DNA from 2 places in the Planococcus shenhongbingii genome. Region 1 is predicted to be linked to the other one. Evidence: a T-box and tRNA genes for the amino acid it is inferred to sense, from the RefSeq annotation. Region 1 holds a T-box; the other holds one or more tRNA genes.
What was found. A T-box is a leader RNA that pairs with one kind of tRNA and senses whether it is charged. The one in region 1 lies ahead of proS (proline--tRNA ligase), so its partner is inferred to be a tRNA-Pro.
Positions count from the first base shown of each region.

Region 1 (10,782 bases):
TGGATCGTAATCGTTATCGTGGCGTTGATCGCAGGTGTTGCGCTTGGCTTTTTCATCGCTCGTCAATATATGATGAAGTATTTGAAAGACAATCCACCGATTAATGAAGAAATGCTGCGCATTATGATGATGCAAATGGGACAAAAACCGTCTCAGAAAAAAATCAACCAAATGATGGCTCAAATGAATAAAGCTTCTAATAAACCGGCTAAAAAATAATTTATTAAACTAAGTAGTATCAAGGGTGACAGTTTAATTTTTGATTAATGTTAAAGTGAAGGAAGCTTTATTTATGGGAATATCTCTATTCAGAGCGTCTAGGGTGAATTTTCGTAAGTTTTTCATTCATCATTGGTTTATCCTTCATTTTGCCACTACAAGACCACTTTCTCTGTTGAAACTAAAGCAGAGAGGTGGTTTTTTCTATGGAATTAGAAGATGTATTGAAGTAATATATGTGTCACTGTGAATCAAAGAACTTTACTCATAGACTATGATTAACAAGTGACAGGAAATGAAGCAGTTAAATATATTTTAATTTGTATATTTAGATACATTTAGAATAAATACATTCATAAATAACCGAAGGCTCTTCAAAAGCAACTAGCTTACAATAAAATTATAGTGTTTTATTACCCACAATTTTTTTTATTAATTCAGTAATAAAACACTTTTAAGTGGCTTAGCTGTTGGTTCAAAGTAAAGCTAGTCTCATTTAATTCTATCACAAAAAATCTCTTCCTTTAGGTCCTGTTAATTTTCTGACTTTTCAATTAAAATGGTATTTAATACAGTAAAAAATTGCAAGGAGGAGAGTACATGACTAATTCTATTGAAAAAAATTTTGAATTGGCTGGTTTGTATGAATATATCCGAAGTCGATTGTCTGCTGTCGGTTTGTGGATTCATAATGAAAATGCCAAAGAAACGCTTCAATTTTTCAAAAACGAAAAATCTTTCTTGTTGAGAGAACGTTATCTTGGTGCCATTCAGTATGAAGGAAGTGCTGATTTTTCAAAAAAAGAGCCTCACACTGTTAGTTTTCGGTTTAAAAGAAGCAATCTAACAGACGCTTTAAAAAATGATTTAGAAAAAATCATAACATTTCGGTGTGATAAAAACAAAGGACCATCTATTAATCCTTTATCGGAATCTATTGCTTTTAAATTTAAGCAACTGGGAGAAAATGAGAAATCAACCATAGATGAAATTATTCGTACATTAAAAGAACATTTGAGATAACTTGAAAAGTGTTGTCTTATATCTAGATAGCGGTTTTCAAGTATGGCGCATTATAAAGTATTCAATAGAGATGCGCTTTTTCTCCCTGCGTTTCAAATAGCAGCAAAACAGGGATATGAAAAGAAAACAACTAAAAACGGGAGGGGAATAGTATGCCTGAACAAGAAGAGTTCGTTTTCTACATGCCAGTGATTGAAAAAGAAGAAACGAAGGAAAAAGAAAGTTTCACTACGCAAATGGAAGGCGTCGGCAAAGTTTTGCCCGTGTCGATGGAGCAGATCAATGAAATGGTGAAAGGGTTGTCGGACTATACTTTGGATACAATAGAGTTGCATGTTAGAGGTGTAGCGAGAACAGGCCCGATGGTTGAGTTTTTCATCGGAGCAGAAGGAGAAGCAGGGCTAAAGCTGGTTTTAAAAAAAAAGAAATAAGTCGAAGCAAAAAAGCACTCTCATGGAGTGCTTTTTACATTTCTGAAGTCATCAAGCCGTTTGCGTCTAAAAATTCTGCAACGGTTTTTTCGTATTCTTCCGGGTATTTATTATAAGACTGGGCATGCGCTCCTTCAGCAAAAAAATTGATCGCTTTTGGGTCGGGCTTTATATCAAACATTTCCTGTGACATTTCCGGCAGGACGAATTCATCCTCCAAACTGTGGATGAAAAGGACCGGGTTTTTGATGTGAGCCACCGCTTCTATCGGCGAAACAGTTGAAATGGAATAGCCATCGCGCAATTTCATAAAGACAGCTGCAAGCTTTAATGCCAGTGATGAACGAATTGGCTGGGTGGTCTTCATGACATGCAGGATTTGTTTGGAGATATCGGAATAAGCACAGTCAATGACGTAAAATGCTGCCGTGTCTTCCATGCCTGCGTATAAAAGCGTAGTAGCCCCGCCCATCGACTCGCCGTGGATGCCGAAAAATAAATCAGGTCCCACGTGCAGTCTTAATGCTTCTACTACAGCTTTTAAATCGAGTTTTTCGTAATGGCCGAAACTGGTGGTTTTCCCGCCGCTCTCTCCGTGCCTGCGATGATCGTAGACGACCGAATTAAATCCAAGCCGTTCGAACATGCGGGCGTATTTAAATGAGTTTACTTTGGTTTCTGTGACGCCATGGCAAATGACAACGTATCGTTTCGTGTCATGCGGTTCCAGGAAAATGGCTTTGATGGGATAACCGTTTTCAGACTGGATCCATCTTTCGCTTTTTTTCACTTGGGCGTACCACACTTCATCATAGCGCTTGGCAGAAGTTTCACGCTCTAAAATGAGATTTTCGTCTTTTTTCTTCATATACATCAAGCGATTGCTAATGACAAAGCCAATGACAGCGGCTGTTAAGGTTAAACCAGTTGAAACAATGGCCGAAACCTGCAGCAGTCGTTTCTTCATGGCAGACTACCTTTCCTATGCCTGGTTTTGATAAAGCCGGTACATCCCGGTTTGAACCGGATTTGTCACATGCGGTTCAATTGACTGGACAGCCTCGCATAATAAATCCAGATTGATGCCTGTCTCAATGCCCATGCGGTTCAGCATATTGACCACATCTTCTGTGGCTACGTTTCCTGTAGCACCGGGAGCAAACGGGCAGCCTCCAAGTCCGCCGGCAGATGAATCAAAGCGGTCGACACCGGCCTGCAAAGCAGCAAAAATATTCGCCAGCGCCATTTTTCGTGTATCGTGGAAATGGGCAGTCAGCAGCACATCCGGAAATGCTTCTTTTAATTGCTGGAACAATTCGTAGCTTTCAGCTGGCGTTGCCATGCCTATGGTATCGGCAACACTTAATTCATCCACGCCCCAGTCAACAAATTGATGGCATAAAGCCAATGTATCTTCCGGTTTAATGGCACCTTCGAATGGGCAATAGAAGGCTGTTGAAATGCAGGCACGGACAAAAACGCCATCCTGCTTTAATTTTAAAATAAGCGGTTTTAATGCTTCCATGCTTTCATCCGTCGTTTTATTGATATTTTTCTTGTTGAACGTATTCGACACCCCGACGAATACCGCGACAGCTTGAGCTCCGGATTCCAGTGCGGCATTGATGCCTTTTTCGTTCGGCGTCAAGACGAACTGCCGGCCGATTTTTTCTACATTGGCCATAATGTCTTTGGCATCAGCCATTTGGGGAACCCATTTCGGTGATACGAATGATGTCAATTCCATTTCCTGAATGCCTGCTTTTTGCAATCTCTCGATAAATTGCAGCTTATGCTCAGTTGAAACAACTTTTCCTTCATTTTGAAGTCCGTCCCGTGGCCCTACCTCGATAATCGTTGCATTATTTGGTAAAATGAACATAGTATCCCTCCTGATTCCATTTTAGCCAGTGCAGGGAGAAAAGAGCAAACGGTAAACAACCAAATAAGGGGGAAATCATTGTGTCACAAGAAGTCGTTATTGTCAGTGCAGTTCGTACAGCAATCGGTTCGTTTCAAGGTGCGTTAAAAGACGTGCCGGCTACCAAATTAGGGGCAATCGTTATCAAAGAAGCGGTTGAAAAAGCCGGAATCACACCTGACCAAGTATCAGAAGTGATCATGGGCAATGTTCTTCAGGCAGGGCTCGGCCAAAACCCGGCACGCCAAGCGTCAATGCAGGCTGGGCTTCCGGAAACCGTTCCAGCGATGTCGATCAATAAAGTCTGCGGTTCGGGATTAAAAGCCGTGCATTTGGCGTATCAGGCGATTTATGCCGGAGATGCAGAAATCGTGGTTGCCGGCGGTATGGAAAATATGAGCCAGGCTCCGTATTTGATGCAAAATGCACGCAGCGGATTCCGCATGGGCGACCAAAAAGTGGTCGACAGCATGCTGGTTGACGGTTTAATGTGTGCATTCAATGATTATCACATGGGCATTACTGCTGAAAATCTATGTGACCGCTACGAAATTACACGGGAAGAACAAGATGAATTTTCAGCCCGTTCACAAGCGCGTGCAGCAGCGGCAATTGATGGCGGGAAATTTGAAGATGAAATCGTGCCAGTGGAAATTCCACAGCGTAAAGGCGAGCCGGTTATTTTCAAGACAGATGAATACGTGAAACGCGATTCCACTGCTGAAAAGTTAAGCAAATTACGCCCAGCATTCAAAAAAGACGGCAGCGTAACAGCTGGCAATGCATCGGGCATCAATGACGGAGCAGCAGCAGTTGTGGTCATGTCAAAAGCGAAAGCGGATGAACTGGGGCTTACGCCGCTTGCGACAATCGCGGCGAACGGCAGCGCTGCAGTTGATCCGGCAGTGATGGGAATCGGTCCTGTCCAAGCGGTAAAAAATGCCTTGAAAAAGGCAGATTTATCTCTTGAAGATATTGAATTGATTGAAGCAAACGAAGCATTTGCTGCCCAATCTATTGCAGTCGACAAAGAACTCCATTTCAACCATGATATTTTGAATGTTAACGGCGGAGCAATTGCCCTCGGCCATCCGATTGGTGCCAGCGGTGCGCGCGTATTCGTTTCCCTTCTTCATGAAATGCAGAAACGTGACGCGAAGACAGGACTTGCCACATTGTGCATCGGCGGAGGCCAAGGTGTAGCGACAATTGTAAAACGCCCATAAGGAGAGACACGGTATGGCTAAGAAAAATACTTCAAAGAAAAACTCACCAAAGAAAAAAGAAGAAACAGCCAGCATATTGCCTGAAGATATTCTGGCAAAACTGCAGGCCACGAAAAAAGAGCTGCTGAAAGAAGAACAGCAGCGCGAAGAAGAAAAAGAAGCACAAAAAGTGTTTGAACGACAACAGAAGGAAAAGAACTTGTCGTTTGCGGAACTGCTGGAGCGGCACGGCGATAAAGGGAATAAGTTTTAAAAAGAAGCAATGTTACAAAATGATTTTATGAGTTTCAATAACCCTCTTCATCAAACCTGAAAAGGAAAGATGAAGAGGGTTATTTGTAGCTTATCAAGAATTTATTTCTAATCAAAGACGGTCTCTTTATTTGGATCGTTAAGGAACTCAAACAGCATTTCGATTTGGGACTTGGTATTTCTGCTTTCTGAAAGCTTGGGCAGATTAGTTTCTTTATAAAAATCCACGCCTTTCGTTTCCACCCCATTCTCAGCATTTCCGCCGATAATGTCACATTGTATAAAAATCTTATAATAATGATAAGGCTGAGGCGAGTGCGGATGCTTGTTCATGTCAAGCACCGCCAGAAGCTTAACCGGTACCGCATCAAATCCGGATTCCTCTTTGATTTCCTTGACAATGTTTTCGGCAGGGGAAAGGCCGATATCACAGAATCCGCCAGGCAAAGACCAGCGGTTGTCGATGTTTTCATGCACCATCAGAATTTTTCCGTCTTTGAATACGGCTCCGCGAATATCCAGTTTAGGGGTTTGGTAGCCGGCATCATTTGCAAACAAGTCCTTGATTTTCTGCATTTCCAAGTTGGTGTGCTCGTTGATAATTTCCACACTGATTTCCCGAAGTTCTTCAAAACGCTCCAAATCATAGACGTTTTTTGAAAATGCCAATCCTGCTTGGGACAGTGATTGGATTCTTTGTGCCCAATGGAGCCATTTCGTGCTCATTTAAATCCCCCTTCCATCGCTTCTCTAAAATCATGGACTGTCTTAAAAAGAAACGAAGGAGCCGCGGCGAATTCCAAGGTTTGATAGTCTGGGAGCCACTGGACACCTATCGTTACGACATTTGCTGCAGTTCCGGCTAATATATCCGCATCACTGTCCCCGATAAAGATGGCTTCATCAGCTCTGGCGCCTAATAATGGCAGAATTTTTAGCACCCCTTCCGGATCCGGCTTAGGGTTCACCACGTCATCTCCGGTGATCATGGCATCAAAAAGATGTTCCCATCCAAGGGCTTTCAACGAAATATCGAGACTTCTTTTTGCTTTTCCGGTGACAATCCCCAATTTCAGCCCTTTTTCTTTTAAATGCATCAACAAACTATGGATATCCCTATTCTGTTCAATCATGTCAGCATGATGTTCCAAGTATTGGTCATAATATTGTTCAATCGCTTCTTCTTTGTTGCGGTGCTTCAGGTTTTGGTAGATGATCCCGGTTTCTGAAGGACCGAACATCGCCCGGACTTCAGCCGAAGAAAGTTCCCGCTGGTCATACTTCCGGAAAACGTGCTGAAAAGCCATATCGCAAACCGGCAGTGTATTGGCTAATGTGCCATCAAAATCAAAAAGTATCGCTTTCATCATTTTCACCTCTCATTTCTCGGTTCAACCCGTTACTTAATACTATACTAATTCTTATTGACTAAATATTCTATTTCAATTAATCTGATTAAAATATAAAATAGCAGAATCAGAAATTTTAAGGACCAGTAGATAGAAGTTTCTTTTTCAGAGAAGGTGCCGATGGCTGAGAGGGACCCAAAGAAAATTATCGAACCTGCCTTTCATATCTGTATTGAAAAATGCAGCGGTGCACACCGTTATCATGTTCGAGAGTAAAGCTTTGCTTTAAATTAGGGTGGTACCGCCTTCTGGGTCCCTTATTTTTAGCGGGGCTTTTTTGTTTTATTTTCAATAAATCATTTGAAAAGGGGAATGGATATGGCGAAAAATAGGGTAGAGCAGATTACGAATATGGATGTGGATTTTGCACAATGGTATACGGATGTGGTATTAAAAGCGGAACTGGTCGATTATTCGAGTGTGCGGGGATCGATGATTATCCGTCCATATGGCTACGCAATTTGGGAGAACATCAAAAATGCGTTGGATGCGGAGATTAAAGAGACCGGGCACGATAATGTCTATATGCCATTATTGATTCCGGAAAGCCTGCTGCAAAAAGAAAAAGATCATATCGAAGGTTTTGCCCCGGAAGTGGCCTGGGTGACACACGGCGGCAATGAAGAACTGGCGGAACGATTATGTATCCGGCCGACTTCTGAAGTGCTGTTTGCCGAGCATTATAAGAACATCATCCATTCCTACCGGGACTTGCCAAAGCTTTACAACCAGTGGGCAAATGTCGTGCGCTGGGAAAAAACCACCCGGCCGTTTTTGCGGACTCTTGAGTTTTTATGGCAGGAAGGCCACACATGCCATGAAACGGAACAGGATGCCCATGAAGAAACAGTGAAAATGCTGGATGTCTATGCAGACATTTGTGAGCGAGTGCTGGCAATTCCAGTGATAAAAGGCCAGAAAACAGAAAAAGAAAAATTCGCCGGTGCAGAATATACCTATACGATTGAAAGTTTAATGCATGACGGCAAAGCGCTGCAGTCCGGGACTTCACATAATTTGGGCACGGGCTTCGCGAAAGCATTCGGCATTGAATTTTTGGACCGGGAAGGCAAACTTCAGACAGTCCACCAGACGTCCTGGGGCTTCACTACGCGCATCATTGGCGCGATGATCATGGTGCATGGCGATGACAAAGGGCTGGTCCTGCCGCCTGAAGTGGCGCCGACACAAGTGCTCATCGTGCCAATCGCCCAGCACAAAGAAGGTGTGCTCGATGCGGCATATGCCCTGCAGCATGCCTTGAAATCCAAAATGCGGGTCGGGATCGACGCCAGTGATAAAAAGCCGGGCTGGAAGTTCAACGAATCTGAAATGAAAGGCATCCCGATCCGCCTGGAAATCGGACCCAAAGATATCGAAGAAAACAAAGTGGTCCTTGTCAGAAGAGACACAGGAGAGAAGATAGCGGTTGAACAACAGAACCTAGAAACCGAAATCCCGCGTCTTCTTCAGGAGATACAAAAGAATTTATATGATAAAGCGCTGCAGCACCGTTTAACCAAAACCAATACAGCTGCAACTATGGAAGAGTTTAAAGATACGCTGTTAGCAGAAGGTGGCTTTGTCAAAGCGATGTGGTGCGGAAAAGAGTCCTGCGAAGACCAAATAAAAGAAGAAACCCAAGCGACATCACGCTGCATTCCATTCGACCAGGAACTCATAACAGATACCTGTGTTTGCTGCGGCGAAAAAGCAGAACAGCTGGTCATTTGGGCAAAGGCTTATTAAATGGCCGTCCACTCAAAGGAGAAAATCAAATGGAATTGAAAGAACTGGCAAAAGAAATAGCAGACGTATACATGCACAATCCTAAAATCGAGTCCGTCATGCTGGGGGGATCTGTCGCGCGAAATTTATCTGATGAATTTTCGGATATTGAATTGTTTATTTTTTGGAGGGAAAGCCCAACTGATGAAGACAGAAAAGAACCGATTGAAAAGCTAGGCGGCAACATACTTGATTTTCATCCTTTTGAAGACGAAGAATGGTCGGAAACTTATACGGTCCAGAACGTTAAACTGGAAATCAGCAATTTCCTGGTGAGTACTGCCTTTCAGTATGTTGAAAGCATAACTTTAAAATATGATACAGATCTTGAGAAACAAGTCTTACTAGCATCCATCGATGATGGCATTCCGCTTGGAGGCGAGAAGGCGCTATTCGAGCTGAAGGGAAAAATAAAGTTGTATCCTGTAAAGCTTGGCGAGGCGATGGTCAAAGAGAATAGAGAGCTCGGGACGCGCTGGCAGAACCGTGAAGCGCTCCTTGCCCGGGAAGACTGGCTGATGCTCTACCAAATTATCGTGGCCGTTGAAGTTAAACTGATGGGCATTCTATTTGCGCTCAATCAGCGATATGTTCATCACCCGGCATTTAAATGGCAGAAAGCTTCGCTGGACAACATGGAGATAAAGCCGGAAAACAGTTCGGAACGCTTTGCTTCAGTCTTGCTTGGAGAACCGAAGGAAAGCGTCAAAGAGTTGGAGCGGCTGATTATAGAAGTTTTTCAATTGGCACAAACTCTTTATCCTGAGCTAGATATGTCCGGTGCTATGGAAAAAGCCGGCTGGGCAAGACCTAAAAATAGTTGAACAACATTAATTTCAGAACAAAAATCAAATCCTTTCTTTAAAATTAAAATCTGAAATTTTCGTTAACAAACTATATCCTGGCCGGTAAATAAAAGGGTTATTTACTAAACAGTCGAATACACTAAACAACTAAAAGAATCAGTCACTCAAAGCTTTGGAGATTAAACAAAGGGATGTAGGCAATGCCAAAGAAATTAACGAATGGAGGAGCTATGGAAAATGAAAAGCCGTACAAAAATCAAATCAAAAGTGGCTGTGGCATTTTTGGAAAACTTCCCGAAAGCTTATAACAATTACACATTAAAGCATGTCAGTAAACAGCCAGGTGTTCCAGAAGCGAACTTGACTAAACCGCTGGCTGAATGCAAAGTCGCTTTGTTATCGACTGCCGGTGTCCATTTGAAAACAGACATTCCGTTTGATCTTGATATTCAAGATCACACCATCCGGATCGTCCCTGGAAAGGCCCAGGAAGAAGAGCTGACGGTAACCCATATGTATTACGATACGAAATTCGCTAAAAAAGATACAACGATCGTTTTTCCGATCCAACAGCTGAAAGAGCTGGAACAGTCCGGAGTTATCGGTTCTGTATCAGACATCCATATCGGATTGTATGGCGGCATCATGGAGACCGAGCAGGTCGAAAAGGAATCGATTCCGAAAGTAGTGGAGCTGTTCAAAAACAAAGACATTGATGTGGCTTTGCTGGTGCCTGGCTGAGGCACTTGCCATAATGTACTCGGGCTGTATGCCCGGGCTTTAGAAGCGTCAGGAGTGGCAACTGCAATGATTACGTTATTGCCTGAGGTCACTGAAAAAGTTGGAGTCCCGCGGACATTGCATGTTCCGTTCAAACTGGGCCGTCCATGCGGGGAACCGTTTGATTTCGAGACACGGAAAAAAGTGATCAATCAATTGCTGGAGCTTGCTGCGAAGCCGGCTGGAACGCGCATGGAATATATTGAGTAAAGTAAACCAAACTGATGAATACCAACTGCAGCAATAAGTAAGAAATAAGGCTGGATTAAGGAAGGATGCAGTTATCTAAATGAAATGCTCCTTTCTTTTTTACTTTGGACCCGAAAACACATGATTAAACTTCCAAATTATTTATAAAGAGAGGAAGAAGGGGATGTGCGTGAGAAAATTAGAAGATGGCTTTATGACATCGAAAAATTCATTGATCTACAGAAGTACATCTCTATTGATGCTGAGGGAATAGACGAAGAATTAAAAAACAGAATTGTCGAGATGGAAAACTTGGCAGAAAATTTGGCTAAGAAGATGCAACTTCAATATGCGGCTCAATTTGAAGAGCAGAAAAAGCGCAACTTTTCCGTCTGGCTTTCAAGGGATCTTAATGGAGACGTATTAGAAAGCCTGTCTGCAGACTGCTGCCTGGACAAAGAATATCGTTCTCGGATTGCGATAGACTATAATGACCCGGGCTATGATAACGATGCTTACGCAGCGGCCATTACAATTTGGCATCATCACGGAACTTTCTTTAAAAGGTTTGGGACTTTATTTGATGCGGCTAAAAATGATTTGGAAAAAGAAATCGAAGAAATGTTGAAGAACTTGCTTGATTAACTAAACTTTCCGATTTTCATAATTTGTTTAATACTATAAGAAGAGGTGGCATTCGTTGCATAACATACCAAAACGCTTGAATTTGGCAAATCT
Region 1 covers NZ_CP129235.1:2,494,346-2,505,127, reverse strand. Annotated here, with positions in the region: gene QWY16_RS12425 (YneF family protein) at 1-219, shown strand, start outside; gene QWY16_RS12420 (hypothetical protein) at 820-1,242, shown strand; gene QWY16_RS12415 (hypothetical protein) at 1,395-1,673, shown strand; gene QWY16_RS12410 (alpha/beta hydrolase) at 1,708-2,640, opposite strand; gene QWY16_RS12405 (hydroxymethylglutaryl-CoA lyase) at 2,656-3,555, opposite strand; gene QWY16_RS12400 (acetyl-CoA C-acetyltransferase) at 3,633-4,820, shown strand; gene QWY16_RS12395 (DUF3886 domain-containing protein) at 4,834-5,073, shown strand; gene QWY16_RS12390 (NUDIX hydrolase) at 5,181-5,798, opposite strand; gene QWY16_RS12385 (HAD family hydrolase) at 5,795-6,442, opposite strand; T-box leader at 6,552-6,742, shown strand; gene proS (proline--tRNA ligase) at 6,800-8,230, shown strand; gene QWY16_RS12375 (DUF4037 domain-containing protein) at 8,260-9,093, shown strand; gene QWY16_RS12370 (glycine/sarcosine/betaine reductase selenoprotein B family protein) at 9,313-9,816, shown strand; gene QWY16_RS12365 (hypothetical protein) at 9,883-10,065, shown strand; gene QWY16_RS12360 (hypothetical protein) at 10,231-10,689, shown strand; gene QWY16_RS12355 (D-cysteine desulfhydrase family protein) at 10,745-10,782, shown strand, end outside.

Region 2 (10,782 bases), 1.2 Mb from region 1:
TTTGGTTGACTACAATATCGATGATACTAAAATCGATTTAATGGTTGAAAAAGCGATGGTTTATGGGGAATTCGGCAACTTTACGAAGTTGAAAGATGAAGATGTGAAAGAAATATTGCAAGCATCTCTATAAAAAAAGCTTGAGCGCATAAAATTGCGCTCAAGCTTTTTTAATTATTCGGTTACTGGAGGCATGGATTCAGGGCGTTTACTTACATGCGTCCAATGTTTCACTCCGTCATCTGCATCTAACGAGACAACGACGTCATTGACACTTGGCTGGCTCAACAGCACCTCGGCTATACGATCTTGAAGTTCATCTGCTTCTGCGACACTTAGTGAAGGATTAACTTCAACTTTCGTCTCTACATGAAGAAATTCACCTTCCTTGATGACTTCAAGCTTTCGGATATCTTTTACATCCGGATGTTCACTCAGTAAATGGGCGATGTGATTAACCATCTGTTCATCAGTTTCTCCGATAGCTCCCCGTGCATTCTCAAGAAATACTTTCATAACCACGTAAAACATCATTAACCCGATGGCGATCGATGCAGCACCTTCAACTGCAAGGAAGCCGGTATAATGGGCGATCAATACAGCAATCAAAGCGAGTAGACCACCGGCAGTTGCAACTAAGTCTTCCATAAAGACAAGTTTCGTTGCAGGCTTTGCGCGATCCATATGAGCAAAACTTGTTGTCAATGGAGCCATTGCTCCACCTTTGACGCCTGCTTCATGAAGAATTTCTTTTCCGGCTTTATATAGAACGAAAGTTTCTAAAATAATGGCAATTGATAACACCACAACACTGATGATGAATCCTTCTGCTTCAACCGGTTGAGTCATTTGATGCCAGCCTTCGACGATAGTTTCATAAGCCATGATTCCAACAATCAGGACGGCACCAAGCAGAACGATATTCAACAACCGGCCAAACCCATTAGGAAATTGTTTGGTAGGGGCTTTTTTTGATAATGCTGAACCGATAAAGACGAAATATTGATTCGCTGCGTCACCGATCGAGTGCATCGTTTCCGCAAACATGGCAACGTTTCCTGTGAAAAAGAAAGCTACACCTTTCATTATTGCGATAAACGTATTTGTGATGGCTGCGTACAGCGATGGTTTGTTTCCGTTCTTAAGTAATCCAAAAAATTCTGCCATTCCATTTCCTCCTTAATTAATTAACTCAATCGTCACTTGTTCAACGTAGTCGATCGAACCGATCGTTTGATAAAGAAAAAGTGTTTGTTTGTCCTGTGAAAAGGAGGTCCGCATAATCAATTCATGTTTTTGCGGCTCGCCCTTTTCCTGTTGATCGGAAATAGAAAGAGTCTCGATCACGACACCAACTTTTTTTATATCTTCTACTATTGAAGCGATTGAGTTTTTTTCAGTAACAATAATCTTGATGATTGCCTCAATCATCTGTAGCCGCTTCGGACCGTATTTAAAGAGCAGGGGGGGGACGAGCTCAATCCCAATCAGAATAATCAGTACAGAGACAGCGGCTTCAATATAAAAACCTGCTGCTACCGCAATGCCGATTCCGCCGGCTCCCCAAATCATCGCTGCAGTTGTTAACCCGGAGATCGAATCATTGCCTCGCTTTAATATAACACCAGCTCCAAGAAAACCAATACCAGAAACTATTTGAGCTGCCAAACGAAGTGGATCCATTGTAATATTTACGTTGTCATGCTCGCTTCCTTTTGCAATATACGCAGACTCAATAGAGATGATGGTCAACAAACAACTGAAGGTGGCGATGACAATGCTCGTCTTTAAACCTACAGGCTTTCTTTTTAATTCCCTCTCTAAGCCGATTATTAAACTTAATAAAGCGGCTAAAAATAATTTTAGAAAAGTTTCAAGCGAGAAAACTTCAAGAGAAGAAAAAAGATCCACATGTTTAGCCTCCTTTCGTTTCGAGTATTGAAAAAGAAGATTGGACGTGTCACACTATTAAAAGTGTGAAATCCACTATGTATTTTCAAACAGAACTTAATAGAAAAGAGGCGTCAATATGGAAAGACCAGCGGTTCATCCCTTTATTCCCATCATCATCGGTGTTTTTTCAGTTGCTCTCTCAGCAATCTTTGTGAAAATGACATCTGCGGACTCTGGAGTTACCGCATTTTACCGAATGCTGTTTTCAATTCTCATCATGAGCCCAATCTTCTTTATGAAATATACCCATGAAATTAAAAAGCTAAGCAAAAGAGATTGGATTTTCACATCAATTGCAGGTGTTTTCTTGGCTTTTCACTTTATCTTATGGTTTGAATCATTGAACTATACTTCTGTTGCAAGCTCTACTGTGCTTGTTACGCTGCAGCCTTTATTTGCTTTTGCCGGTACCTATTTCTTTTTTAAAGAGAAAATTTCTTTAAAGACATTAATATCTGGAATGATTGCGGTGCTCGGAAGTGTTTTAATCGGTTATGGAGATTTTAAAGTCAGTGGATCAGCATTGTATGGAGATATATTAGCTCTGATTGCCTGTGCTTTAATAACAGCTTATCTTCTATTTGGGCAGGATGTTAGGAAGAGGCTGTCGTTAATTACATATACTTTTGTAGTTTATAGTTTTAGTACCATAACGTTATTCTTCTATATCGTATTCAAAGGAGAATCATTTGGTCCTTATCCAGCATCTGAGTGGATGTGGTTTTTATTGTTGGCAATAATCCCTAACTTGCTCGGACACACTTTATTTAATTGGGCGCTGAAGTGGGTAAGTACGAACGTGATTTCAATTGCTATTTTATTTGAGCCAGTAGGGGCTGCTGTATTAGCTTATTTCATACTGGGAGAGGTGTTGAGCTTAAGCCAGATTGTTGGCGGAAGTGTAGTATTGGCGGGAATCATTTTGTTCGTTGCAGATTACGAAAAAATAAAATCAATCTTTTTTAAGAAAAGGGGTTGATTTTATCCGCGTGGCGGTTTATATTTATACATGTCCTTAAGACGAGCGGAAAAAATATTTTGAAATAGTATTGACAACGTTTCGGAAGTAGGATATATTAATAAAGTCGCCAATGAGTGCGGCGTTCACAAAAGAAAACCTGAACCTTGAAAACTGAACAGCAAAACGTCAACAAAAATTGTTGAAGCGCCTTGGCGCGACAACGAATTTTCTGCGAGGATCGTCGCAAAGCGATCCGAGCAAACTTACTGATCAGCGCAAGCAGATCAAGCGAGATTGTGCGCATTCGTGCGGCAATCCCGCCAGCAGAACATTGAGCAATCAATTTCTTCTATAATGGAGAGTTTGATCCTGGCTCAGGACGAACGCTGGCGGCGTGCCTAATACATGCAAGTCGAGCGGAAAATTTGGAGCTTGCTCCAAGTTTTCAGCGGCGGACGGGTGAGTAACACGTGGGCAACCTGCCCTGCAGTTCGGGATAACTCCGGGAAACCGGGGCTAATACCGGATAGGTTCGGCTCCCGCCTGGGAGCCGACGGAAAGACGGCTCACGCTGTCGCTGCTGGATGGGCCCGCGGCGCATTAGCTAGTTGGGGGGGTAACGGCCTCCCAAGGCCACGATGCGTAGCCGACCTGAGAGGGTGATCGGCCACACTGGGACTGAGACACGGCCCAGACTCCTACGGGAGGCAGCAGTAGGGAATCTTCCGCAATGGACGCAAGTCTGACGGAGCAACGCCGCGTGAGTGATGAAGGTTTTCGGATCGTAAAACTCTGTTGTAAGGGAAGAAACCGTGCCGGAGTAACTGCCGGCACCTTGACGGTACCTTACCAGAAAGCCACGGCTAACTACGTGCCAGCAGCCGCGGTAATACGTAGGTGGCAAGCGTTGTCCGGAATTATTGGGCGTAAAGCGCGCGCAGGCGGTCCTTTAAGTCCGATGTGAAAGCCCACGGCTCAACCGTGGAGGGTCATTGGAAACTGGGGGACTTGAGTGCAGAAGAGGAAAGTGGAATTCCATGTGTAGCGGTGAAATGCGTAGAGATGTGGAGGAACACCAGTGGCGAAGGCGACTTTCTGGTCTGTAACTGACGCTGAGGCGCGAAAGCGTGGGGAGCAAACAGGATTAGATACCCTGGTAGTCCACGCCGTAAACGATGAGTGCTAAGTGTTAGGGGGTTTCCGCCCCTTAGTGCTGCAGCTAACGCATTAAGCACTCCGCCTGGGGAGTACGGCCGCAAGGCTGAAACTCAAAGGAATTGACGGGGGCCCGCACAAGCGGTGGAGCATGTGGTTTAATTCGAAGCAACGCGAAGAACCTTACCAGGTCTTGACATCCCGCTGCCCGCCTTGGAGACAAGGCTTTCCCTTCGGGGACAGCGGTGACAGGTGGTGCATGGTTGTCGTCAGCTCGTGTCGTGAGATGTTGGGTTAAGTCCCGCAACGAGCGCAACCCTTGATCTTAGTTGCCAGCATTCAGTTGGGCACTCTAAGGTGACTGCCGGTGACAAACCGGAGGAAGGTGGGGATGACGTCAAATCATCATGCCCCTTATGACCTGGGCTACACACGTGCTACAATGGACGGTACAAAGGGTCGCCAACCCGCGAGGGGGAGCCAATCCCAGAAAACCGTTCTCAGTTCGGATTGCAGGCTGCAACTCGCCTGCATGAAGCCGGAATCGCTAGTAATCGTGGATCAGCATGCCACGGTGAATACGTTCCCGGGCCTTGTACACACCGCCCGTCACACCACGAGAGTTTGTAACACCCGAAGTCGGTGAGGTAACCCCTTGTGGGAGCCAGCCGCCGAAGGTGGGACAGATGATTGGGGTGAAGTCGTAACAAGGTAGCCGTATCGGAAGGTGCGGCTGGATCACCTCCTTTCTAAGGATTACTTCGGAACGGAACCTCACGGTTCCGGTTGACGTTTTGCGTTCGGTTTTGAAGGTTCACACCTTGGCAGCGATGCCTTTTTTTGTGACTTTCAACAACTTGTTCTTTGAAAACTGGATATGACGACATTGAAACAAACGAAACAACGCAACACAAGTGATGAGACCGAGCGATCGGTCGACTTTCTATGTAACCAACTTGGTTAAGTTAGAAAGGGCGCACGGTGGATGCCTTGGCACTAGGAGCCGAAGAAGGACGGCACTAACACCGATATGCTCCGGGGAGCTGTAAGTGAGCATTGATCCGGAGATTTCCGAATGGGGGAACCCCCTGCCCGTAATGGGGCAGGATCCATGTGTGAATTCATAGCACATGAGAAGGCAGACCCAGGGAACTGAAACATCTAAGTACCTGGAGGAACAGAAAGCAAATGCGATTCCCTGAGTAGCGGCGAGCGAAACGGGAACAGCCCAAACCAAGAGGCTTGCCTCTTGGGGTTGTAGGACACTCAATACGGAGTTACAAAAGCACGCGTTAGGCGAAGCGACCTGGAACGGTCCGCGACACTGGGTAACAGCCCCGTAGCCGAAAAGGCGTGCCCTCCTGAGTGGATCCTGAGTACGGCGGAACACGTGAAATTCCGTCGGAATCCGGGAGGACCATCTCCCAAGGCTAAATACTCCCTAGTGACCGATAGTGAACCAGTACCGTGAGGGAAAGGTGAAAAGCACCCCGGAAGGGGAGTGAAACAGATCCTGAAACCGTGTGCCTACAACTAGTCAAAGCCCGTTCATGGGTGATGGCGTGCCTTTTGTAGAATGAACCGGCGAGTTACGATTGCATGCAAGGTTAAGATGAGAAGTCGGAGCCGCAGCGAAAGCGAGTCTGAACAGGGCGAATGAGTATGCAGTTGTAGACCCGAAACCAGGTGATCTACCCATGTCCAGGGTGAAGGTAAGGTAACACTTACTGGAGGCCCGAACCCACGCACGTTGAAAAGTGCGGGGATGAGGTGTGGGTAGCGGAGAAATTCCAATCGAACCTGGAGATAGCTGGTTCTCTCCGAAATAGCTTTAGGGCTAGCCTCAAGATTGAGAATCCTGGAGGTAGAGCACTGTTTGGACTAGGGGCCCATCCCGGGTTACCGAATTCAGACAAACTCCGAATGCCAGTGATTTATGCTTGGGAGTCAGACTGCGAGTGATAAGATCCGTAGTCAAGAGGGAAACAGCCCAGACCACCAGCTAAGGTCCCCAAATATCCGTTAAGTGGAAAAGGATGTGGCGTTGCTTAGACAACCAGGATGTTGGCTTAGAAGCAGCCATCATTTAAAGAGTGCGTAATAGCTCACTGGTCGAGTGACACTGCGCCGAAAATGTACCGGGGCTAAACGGATTACCGAAGCTGTGGATGGACATCAACGATGTCCGTGGTAGGAGAGCGTTCTAAGGGCGTTGAAGCGGAACCGGAAGGATTCGTGGAGCGCTTAGAAGTGAGAATGCCGGTATGAGTAACGAAAGACGGGTGAGAATCCCGTCCACCGAATGCCCAAGGTTTCCTGAGGAAGGCTCGTCCGCTCAGGGTCAGTCGGGACCTAAGTCGAGGCCGATAGGCGTAGACGATGGACAACAGGTTGATATTCCTGTACCACCTCCCCGCCGTTTGAGCAATGGGGGGACGCAGAAGGATAAGGCGAGCGCGCCGTTGGTTGAGCGCGTCCAAGCCGTGAGGCGGGAAATGAGGCAAATCCCATTTCCATAACGTTGAGCGGTGACGGCAAGGGGCGTATGCCCTGGAGTCCCTGATTTCACACTGCCAAGAAAAGCCTCTAGCGAGGCGGGAGGTGCCCGTACCGCAAACCGACACAGGTAGGCGAGAAGAGAATTCTAAGGTGAGCGAGTGAACTCTCGTTAAGGAACTCGGCAAAATGACCCCGTAACTTCGGGAGAAGGGGTGCTCTGGTAGGGTGAACAGCCCGAGAGAGCCGCAGTGAATAGGCCCAGGCGACTGTTTAGCAAAAACACAGGTCTCTGCCAAACCGTAAGGTGACGTATAGGGGCTGACGCCTGCCCGGTGCTGGAAGGTTAAGGGGAGTGCTTAGCGCAAGCGAAGGTGCGAACTGAAGCCCCAGTAAACGGCGGCCGTAACTATAACGGTCCTAAGGTAGCGAAATTCCTTGTCGGGTAAGTTCCGACCCGCACGAAAGGCGTAACGATCTGGGCACTGTCTCAACGAGAGACTCGGTGAAATTATAGTACCTGTGAAGATGCAGGTTACCCGCGACAGGACGGAAAGACCCCGTGGAGCTTTACTGTAGCCTGATATTGACTTTTGGTGCAACTTGTACAGGATAGGTAGGAGCCTTTGAGCCCGGAGCGCCAGCTTCGGGGGAGGCGTCGGTGGGATACTACCCTGGTTGTATTGAAATTCTAACCCGCACCCCTGATCGGGGTGGGAGACAGTGTCAGGCGGGCAGTTTGACTGGGGCGGTCGCCTCCTAAAGAGTAACGGAGGCGCCCAAAGGTTCCCTCAGAATGGTTGGAAATCATTCGCAGAGTGTAAAGGCACAAGGGAGCTTGACTGCGAGACGGACAGGTCGAGCAGGGTCGAAAGACGGGCTTAGTGATCCGGTGGTTCCGCATGGAAGGGCCATCGCTCAACGGATAAAAGCTACCCCGGGGATAACAGGCTTATCTCCCCCAAGAGTCCACATCGACGGGGAGGTTTGGCACCTCGATGTCGGCTCATCGCATCCTGGGGCTGTAGTCGGTCCCAAGGGTTGGGCTGTTCGCCCATTAAAGCGGTACGCGAGCTGGGTTCAGAACGTCGTGAGACAGTTCGGTCCCTATCCGTCGCGGGCGCAGGAAATTTGAGAGGAGCTGTCCTTAGTACGAGAGGACCGGGATGGACACACCGCTGGTGTACCAGTTGTTCCGCCAGGGGCATCGCTGGGTAGCTATGTGTGGCCGGGATAAGTGCTGAAAGCATCTAAGCACGAAGCCCCCCTCAAGATGAGATTTCCCATTGCGCAAGCAAGTAAGATCCCTCAAAGACGATGAGGTAGATAGGTTCGGGGTGGAAGCGCGGCGACGCGTGCAGCTGACGAATACTAATCGATCGAGGACTTAACCAAATACGTTTGTTCAATGTCGCATATCCGGTTTTGAAGGCGCAAGGCACAAGTTTTTTTCAAAAAAAGCTTGCAATCCCATCGGGGATTGGTATAATAAACCTTGTCTTTTAAAAACCAAACAGTCCAGTGATGATGGCAAAGAGGCCACACCCGTTCCCATCCCGAACACGGCAGTTAAGCTCTTTTGCGCCAATGGTAGTTGGGGGTTTCCCCCTGCGAGAGTAGGACATTGCTGGGCATACATAACGGAGGATTAGCTCAGCTGGGAGAGCATCTGCCTTACAAGCAGAGGGTCGGCGGTTCGATCCCGTCATCCTCCACCATTTTTCTCTGTCGCCGGAGTAGCTCAACTGGTAGAGCAACTGACTTGTAATCAGTAGGTTGAGGGTTCAAGTCCTTTCTCCGGCACCATTCCTGTTCGAGCCATTAGCTCAGTTGGTAGAGCATCTGACTTTTAATCAGAGGGTCGAAGGTTCGAATCCTTCATGGCTCACCATTTTTTCACAATTTCATTGCCACGCGGGTGTGGCGGAACTGGCAGACGCACTAGACTTAGGATCTAGCGCCTTCGGGCGTGGGGGTTCGACTCCCTTCACCCGCACCATTTTTTGCGGAAGTAGTTCAGTGGTAGAACGCCACCTTGCCAAGGTGGAGGTCGCGAGTTCGAACCTCGTCTTCCGCTCCAATTTTTTTGCACCAATAGCCGACCCTATGCCGGGGTGGCGGAACTGGCAGACGCACAGGACTTAAAATCCTGCGGTAGGTGACTACCGTACCGGTTCGATTCCGGTCCTCGGCACCATTTGGTTTTGCAAAAACCGTAGGTTTTCATCATATGCGCCCGTAGCTCAATTGGATAGAGTACTTGACTACGAATCAAGCGGTTAGAGGTTCGAGTCCTCTCGGGCGCGCCATATTTTTTCACCACTCAGCAATTCAGTTCGGGAAGTAGCTCAGCTTGGTAGAGCACTTGGTTTGGGACCAAGGGGTCGCAGGTTCGAATCCTGTCTTCCCGACCATTCAATGGGGCCTTAGCTCAGCTGGGAGAGCGCCTGCCTTGCACGCAGGAGGTCAGCGGTTCGATCCCGCTAGGCTCCACCAACTATATAATAAAGATCCTGGCGGCGTAGCTCAGCTGGCTAGAGCGTACGGTTCATACCCGTAAGGTCGGGGGTTCGATCCCCTCTGCCGCCACTTTTTTAGGACCTTTAGCTCAGTTGGTTAGAGCAGACGGCTCATAACCGTCCGGTCGCAGGTTCGAGTCCTGCAAGGTCCACCATTCATTTTATTAGCACGGAGGAATACCCAAGTTTGGCTGAAGGGATCGGTCTTGAAAACCGACAGGGGAGTCAAATCCCGCGGGGGTTCGAATCCCTCTTCCTCCTCCATTTTTTTCAAAATGTGTGGACTATCATTTTTATTTCTTCTATATTATTGTCGCGGGGTAGAGCAGTTCGGTAGCTCGTCGGGCTCATAACCCGGAGGTCGCAGGTTCAAATCCTGCCCCCGCAACCAAAATGGTCCCGTGGTGTAGCGGTTAACATGCCTGCCTGTCACGCAGGAGATCGCCGGTTCGATCCCGGTCGGGACCGCCATTTTTACATAACAAAATGGGTCAGTAGCTCAGTTGGTAGAGCATTAGATTGAAGCTCTAAGTGTCGGCGGTTCGATTCCGTCCTGACCCACCATTTTTTTGCGGGTGTAGTTTAGTGGTAAAACCTCAGCCTTCCAAGCTGATGATGAGAGTTCGATTCTCTTCACCCGCTCCATTAATTATTATACATATGGGCCTATAGCTCAGCTGGTTAGAGCGCACGCCTGATAAGCGTGAGGTCGATGGTTCGAGTCCATTTAGGCCCACCATTCCGAAGTAGCTCAGTGGTAGAGCACCGCACTGTTAATGCGATGGTCGTAGGTTCGAATCCTACCTTCGGAGCCATACTGGGGAAGTACTCAAGTGGCTGAAGAGGCGCCCCTGCTAAGGGTGTAGGTCGGGAAACCGGCGCGAGGGTTCAAATCCCTCCTTCTCCGCCAGTAATTGGCCCCTTGGTCAAGCGGTTAAGACACCGCCCTTTCACGGCGGTAACACGGGTTCGAATCCCGTAGGGGTCATACTAAAAGAGACATGCATTCTAATGCATGTCTCTTTTTTTGATAAAGTTCAATAAAGGAGTCACTTGATTTTAAAGTGGCTCTTTTTTTATTGCTAATGGCTTGAATGGAACGATAATTCTTTTTAAATGAAGTTTAGCTATGTATGGTTATACCGATTATGACAATGGCAAACACATTACAAAGAAAAACAGCTAAAAAAGCAATAGGTAGAAACCATACCTCTCTAGTCAATACAAAAAAATACTTCTAAAGACAATGCTGCTATCTTTATCATGATTGGCATGACTTTGAGAATCTCTTTACAAAAGTCTTTCAAGGTTAAAAGACAAGTTTATTGAATCATCCAGGCAGCCATTGTCAGCTAAAAATAATTGTGTCGTTCTGTACAATTTTCCCTTTGTATTCACCTTCAATTTCATTGGAAATACAGCAAATGTTGTGCTCAATTTAATAGAAAAGAGTATGATAGAAGATAGAGATTAAAAAGTGAAGCAGATTGCGATTTTTTACGCAACGAGTTTAAAACGGAGGGAAAAAGATGAATCCACAACAGAATTCATCGACAGAAAAATATACGAGTACGCGATATCTTGCGTACAGTTTTTACACAGAAACAATTGAAGTCTCCAGAATGTCGGCGTTGGCATTTTTTGAAGCAGGGGATAAGCATTATCAAGGAAAGCGAATGTTCTGGCAAAATCGTGAAA
Region 2 covers NZ_CP129235.1:1,320,696-1,331,477, forward strand. Annotated here, with positions in the region: gene QWY16_RS06525 (iron-containing alcohol dehydrogenase) at 1-133, shown strand, start outside; gene QWY16_RS06530 (cation diffusion facilitator family transporter) at 175-1,167, opposite strand; gene QWY16_RS06535 (MgtC/SapB family protein) at 1,180-1,911, opposite strand; gene QWY16_RS06540 (DMT family transporter) at 2,030-2,932, shown strand; rRNA gene QWY16_RS06545 (16S ribosomal RNA) at 3,266-4,818, shown strand; rRNA gene QWY16_RS06550 (23S ribosomal RNA) at 5,028-7,960, shown strand; rRNA gene rrf (5S ribosomal RNA) at 8,083-8,198, shown strand; tRNA gene QWY16_RS06560 (tRNA-Val) at 8,208-8,283, shown strand; tRNA gene QWY16_RS06565 (tRNA-Thr) at 8,296-8,371, shown strand; tRNA gene QWY16_RS06570 (tRNA-Lys) at 8,381-8,456, shown strand; tRNA gene QWY16_RS06575 (tRNA-Leu) at 8,480-8,564, shown strand; tRNA gene QWY16_RS06580 (tRNA-Gly) at 8,571-8,645, shown strand; tRNA gene QWY16_RS06585 (tRNA-Leu) at 8,674-8,762, shown strand; tRNA gene QWY16_RS06590 (tRNA-Arg) at 8,798-8,874, shown strand; tRNA gene QWY16_RS06595 (tRNA-Pro) at 8,903-8,979, shown strand; tRNA gene QWY16_RS06600 (tRNA-Ala) at 8,986-9,061, shown strand; tRNA gene QWY16_RS06605 (tRNA-Met) at 9,081-9,154, shown strand; tRNA gene QWY16_RS06610 (tRNA-Ile) at 9,163-9,239, shown strand; tRNA gene QWY16_RS06615 (tRNA-Ser) at 9,256-9,348, shown strand; tRNA gene QWY16_RS06620 (tRNA-Met) at 9,399-9,475, shown strand; tRNA gene QWY16_RS06625 (tRNA-Asp) at 9,480-9,555, shown strand; tRNA gene QWY16_RS06630 (tRNA-Phe) at 9,573-9,648, shown strand; tRNA gene QWY16_RS06635 (tRNA-Gly) at 9,656-9,729, shown strand; tRNA gene QWY16_RS06640 (tRNA-Ile) at 9,747-9,823, shown strand; tRNA gene QWY16_RS06645 (tRNA-Asn) at 9,825-9,899, shown strand; tRNA gene QWY16_RS06650 (tRNA-Ser) at 9,904-9,994, shown strand; tRNA gene QWY16_RS06655 (tRNA-Glu) at 10,001-10,072, shown strand; gene QWY16_RS06660 (isochorismate synthase) at 10,614-10,782, shown strand, end outside.
Region 2: it encodes a tRNA-Pro, which carries the amino acid that the T-box ahead of proS (proline--tRNA ligase) is inferred to sense. The anticodon was not compared.